DNA from 2 places in the Paenibacillus sp. FSL R10-2734 genome. Region 2 is predicted to be linked to the other one. Evidence: a T-box and tRNA genes for the amino acid it is inferred to sense, from the RefSeq annotation. Region 2 holds a T-box; the other holds one or more tRNA genes.
What was found. The T-box of region 2 lies ahead of NSS67_RS08930 (valine--tRNA ligase). A T-box ahead of a tRNA ligase gene usually reads a tRNA of that ligase, here a tRNA-Val.

Region 1: it encodes a tRNA-Val, which carries the amino acid that the T-box ahead of NSS67_RS08930 (valine--tRNA ligase) is inferred to sense. The anticodon was not compared.

The regions. Positions count from the first base shown of each region.
Region 1 covers NZ_CP150170.1:4,956,571-4,959,049, forward strand. The annotation lists gene NSS67_RS21685 (site-2 protease family protein) at 1-482, opposite strand, end outside; gene NSS67_RS21690 (phosphatidylinositol kinase) at 746-1,042, shown strand; tRNA gene NSS67_RS21695 (tRNA-Val) at 1,172-1,243, shown strand; gene NSS67_RS21700 (DUF6544 family protein) at 1,528-2,385, opposite strand.
Region 2 covers NZ_CP150170.1:2,030,351-2,032,829, reverse strand. The annotation lists gene NSS67_RS08930 (valine--tRNA ligase) at 1-814, opposite strand, end outside; T-box leader at 1,066-1,348, opposite strand; gene NSS67_RS08925 (LysM peptidoglycan-binding domain-containing protein) at 1,495-2,479, opposite strand, start outside.

The sequences.
Region 1 (2,479 bases), 2.9 Mb from region 2:
ATTGGCAGTAAATTGATTAGATTAAGCAAAAAACCTATATAGGCCAAGGAATAGAGAAGTGGACTATCCATGTAATAAGCCGCTCCAAAAACTGCAGTAGCTCCAATGGTTCCTAAGATCGGACCACCAAAAGCAATATAAGCTTCTGTCTGGGCATCCAGCGGTTGCTTCTTCATTGTAATTAAAGCTCCTAAAAAAGGTATAAACAGTGGCGCGCTGACTGGAAGCCCGATTCGTTTAGCTGCTATGACATGCCCTAATTCATGGACTAGCAAGAGTAGGACAAACCCCACAGCAAACCCCCACGGATAAATCAACGCGTACGCCCATATCGAAATCATCATTGAAATTAACGGACCGGCAATTTTACCTATTTTCAGAAGAGACAAAATCGCCTTTCCTTTAAACAGGAGCATCGCCGCCCCGCCCCCCAACCATTTCCATGGCGTGGAGGAATTCTTTTTCTGCTCATTTTGCGGCAAGATCTCAAGCTCCTTTTTCTTTCAATTTTATCTAACTGCCGTACATTCCCATCCATTTTATCATAAGAGCTTAAGGAGTATTTCCATAAAAAAGCACTTGGCTAAGTATACGACGCAACTTTTAGAATCGTTTCAGCGTCAAACAAACTCTTCATTGAATTTCCTCCCCGAATTTTATGGTTACTCTCTAGGCTAACGCCGTGAACGTTATAGGCTACGGACCATAGACTGTTATCAGGGTTATTCAATTGAGGAGGTTATTTATGGATACAAATTTACATCAACAGGTCAGTTGGAATTGTATGAACAAATACGTTGGTATTACAATGACTGACGGTCAGTCCTTTGATGGCTTTATTGCCCATGTAGATCAAAACTATGTTACCCTTGCGGTTCCTAGCAACGAAATGGTAGAACGTTTAAACGGAATGCCTACACAAGAATCAGCGTATAGACAATTTGGCTTCCGACCTGGCTTTTTCCCAAGACGTCGCTTCTTTCCACGACGCATCCCTTTTTTCGGTATAAGTGATATATTTCTGCTCCCGTTCTTTATCTGACAGGGTACAAGGGGATGGAGGGGCGTCCCCCTTTTCTTTTTTAGTGAAAAGGCTCTATTCTAATATGTTAAATTAGCAAAAAAAGAATTGCCATCCTACTCTATCGTATGGTATTATGAAATTCGTCGCAGGACGGTAGCTCAGCGGGAGAGCACTATCTTGACAGGGTAGGGGTCATGGGTTCGAACCCCATCCGTCCTATACTAGAAAAGCCTTATTATATAAGGCTTTTTCTTTTGTTTGGGGATAAGTTGGAGTGCGGTAATAGGAGTAAAATAAGTCTTTGGTCAAGATTTGGTCAAAAATAGTTTTTCATAATTTCTAACCTCATAGTCTCATCTCACGCTTGCATGAGTTGCCTGATAGGCTACTCTATATTCTTTTGGGCAAAGCTAACCCGCCGCCACAACAACATTTTATTATTTTCCGTTTGGGATGGTTATTATGGCTATTTAGCCTATTGCTGCGAAAACCAAATAATTAAGTCATAAAATCGCTTCATTTATTGAGTATTGAACCTCAATGTAGTCGCTCACAAAATATGTATCGTCACCATCCGGGAGCATCCAATTTACACTAACGCTTCCTGGCTGAAAGTAACCATTCTGCTCTTTATAATCAGAATAGGTTACATACCACGGCACCAGCGAGCTGCCTTTCCCGTTTTCGTCCATATATCGGTCATTGGTATCAAAACGTATAATGTTGCCATTATTGTCAAAAGCAAATCTCCCCTTAGCAGAAACGCCCTTCCATGCAATCTCACCTTCAACGGTGTGATCGTCAACGACTGTCCATGACACATACTCCTGTAAAAACAAGGACGGCATAAATACTGCGTCTGCCAGCACCGTTATCAACTGACCCTGATCCATTTCTGCCCCGGTAGAACGAAAAAGCTGAAACTGCTTGGCAAGTACACCTGTCATAGAGCCGAATCCGTCCAACACACTGTCTTTAGCCTGCAATGGAATCCCCGCAATTCGTCCTGTCAAGAAAGCGTGTCGGTCAGGTCTGTTTACAAAATTGACCTGCATGAATTTAATCTTTATTGGCTCTTTGCCCGCCGACATACGAAACTTTGTGTTGTGAAAATATATCAGCATGTTATCCATAAAGGGCTTTCCCATATAGCCACCATTGATGATGTGCTGACGGAGCAGCGCAGGTAGTTCAGCAACATAATCTTCTGTAAATATACTTTGTGTGCTTATTTGCCTGTTTGTTTCGGTCAAGGATCTTTTTATATCTGTCAGATATTGCTCCCAAAGTCTGCCACCGGGTATTGCCAAGTACATTACTATGATTGCCAGCGCAATCAAACCTATCACCATCCAAATCATATATTCCACCTCCTTTGTCAAATGCTGATAATTCAAATGCACCTTGAATTATGAAAACAAGCTGTTTATCCGTTCAAGGCTGTCCCGTCAGCAA
Region 2 (2,479 bases):
TAATCTTAACTGCACCACTACCAAACTCTTTGTCTACATAATCATCAGCGATAATTGGAATCTCGCGACCGATAATCGGCAGAATCAGCGTTTTGCCAATCAGATCCTTGTAACGATCGTCTTCCGGATGAACAGCAACTGCCGTATCGCCCAGCATTGTCTCCGGACGTGTAGTCGCTACTGTAATAAATCCGCTACCGTCTTTGAGTGGGTAACGCAGGTGATACAAGTGACCATTAACTTCTTTATATTCAACCTCGATATCCGACAACGCCGTGCGGGCAGCCGGGTCCCAGTTGATGATACGTTTACCACGATAGATCAAACCTTTATTGTAAAGCTTAACGAATACCTCACGTACAGCCTTGGACAACCCTTCATCTAAGGTAAAGCGTTCGCGGGAATAGTCAAGGGAAAGCCCCATCTTAGCCCACTGCTCATGAATGGTGTTCGCGTATTTATCTTTCCAGTCCCACACCTGCTCAAGGAACTTCTCGCGTCCGAGATCATGTCTTGAAATTCCCTGCTCGCGTAGCTTTTGCTCTACCTTTGTCTGTGTTGCGATACCGGCATGGTCCGTACCCGGTAGCCACAGCGTGTCGAAGCCCTGCATCCGTTTCGTACGAATCAGGATATCCTGTAGCGTGAAATCGAGCGCATGTCCAATATGAAGCATTCCCGTTACGTTTGGTGGCGGGATTACAATGCTATATGCTTTCGCATCTGGACGCCCGCCTGCACGGAAATACCCACCCTCTGTCCAGTAAGAGTACCACTTGGTTTCTGCCGATTTCGGATCATACGTTGTTGGCATATCGTTCTTGGAGTCATTCGCAGCGGCAGCATCTGCCGCAGTATCTTGCAGGTTCGGCAATTCTGCCGCTGTAAGATTGTTTTGGTCAGCCATTCTCTAATACCTCCACTTGGTTACTTGTAGTTTTTTTAAGAAGAAACGACGTTGTCGTCCTTACCCATGACAACCGTTTCTCGTAAAAATATAAGAATGTTGTAGGAGTGAAACTTATACATTCTTATATTCTGAAGAAAACAAAAAGACCCCTCGTCTCAAAGGACGAAAGGTCATTCTTTCGCGGTACCACCTTTGTTTCGCGCCAATGAAAAATAAACCCTCACTTCTCTCACCTTACGGTTCAGAAGCTTAGCGCGACACTCGTACAGATAACGGCTGCTACCGGCCCATCCTAACTTATCTTTCATACCTATGAAGACAAGCTCAGAAGGGCGACTCCGGGGCGACTTCGGTGGCTGTTTCCTACGGAATGTCACAGCACTTGCATTCCGCTCTCTGAAGGGCTGACCGCCTACTCTTCCCGTTCCCAGTCTTTGTTTAGATATTGCTTACTCCATAATACATTTTGGTTCATCCCTAGTCAACCTGGGTAGGCCTTTACAGCGTCACATGACAAAAATCCCGATCTACTATCCGATCGGGATTCTCCTATTTATGTGAGTACGCTACGCTTCGCAATTCAATTACGGAATGTACAACACTTGCCCTTCTTCTACACTCTGCCCAGACAAACGATTATACATCCCAAGCTCCCGTGCACTTAACTGATACTTCTCCGCGATCGTATCCAGCGTTTCTTCACGCTGCACGATGCAAAGGCGAACCTTACGGAACAAGTTAGCACCATCTGCTCCGGTAATGAATCTGCTCTTCCACTCTGTATTGTTTCCAGCCTCTGGAATGATTGCTTCAGCAGATGCATTTCCTTCAGACAGAAGGGCCTCCTGTTCTTTACGGGATCGACTAGAGCTGAGCAACGATGAGAAGGTGAGATGTTCTTTTGCCGGAACCTCTGCCTCTTTCTTGCTGCCTAGCGCAATCTTAAGATCTTGCTTCTCCTCTGCCTGTGGCACAGTCTCCTGTGAAACAAAGGCTTCGTTCGCATTCTCACTGATCGGCTGAGCATTCTCTTCTTGTGCGTGAAGCACAGATTTCGCCTCGGTTTCTGAAGCAAATACAGCGATATCTTGCTCTGCATCAGCAATAGCTGCTGGAACAACGGTCTCTCTAGAGGCAAAAGCATATTCAGCTTCTTGTTCCTGATTCACTTCGCTCAGTTGGCTAACCTGATTCAGCTGCGATGCCTCAGCTTCCTCATTCTGTGACTCAGCTTTAAACCAGTAATCTGCTATTCCTGCTTTGGAAGCCTCTGATTGCGAATCCAGACTATGCGTCCGAGCTTTCGCGCCCTTGTCCTTCTCATGAGCGGATGAGAAATTAACTACAGGGGACGAATGACCAGCTCCGCTCGAGACTAGCTCAGCCTCGGATGCAGCTGCATTCGCTCCGGCATGCTCATGTTCTTCTACAGCAACCTCCGATGCATCCTCACCAAAGGTCCACTGCGAATTTTCATAAAGCGCATCATTGTCATGTTCTTGGTTCTCTGCCGATGCTTCAATCACCCTGTCATCACCGAGAGGGGAATAGGCAACTGTATACTCTTCC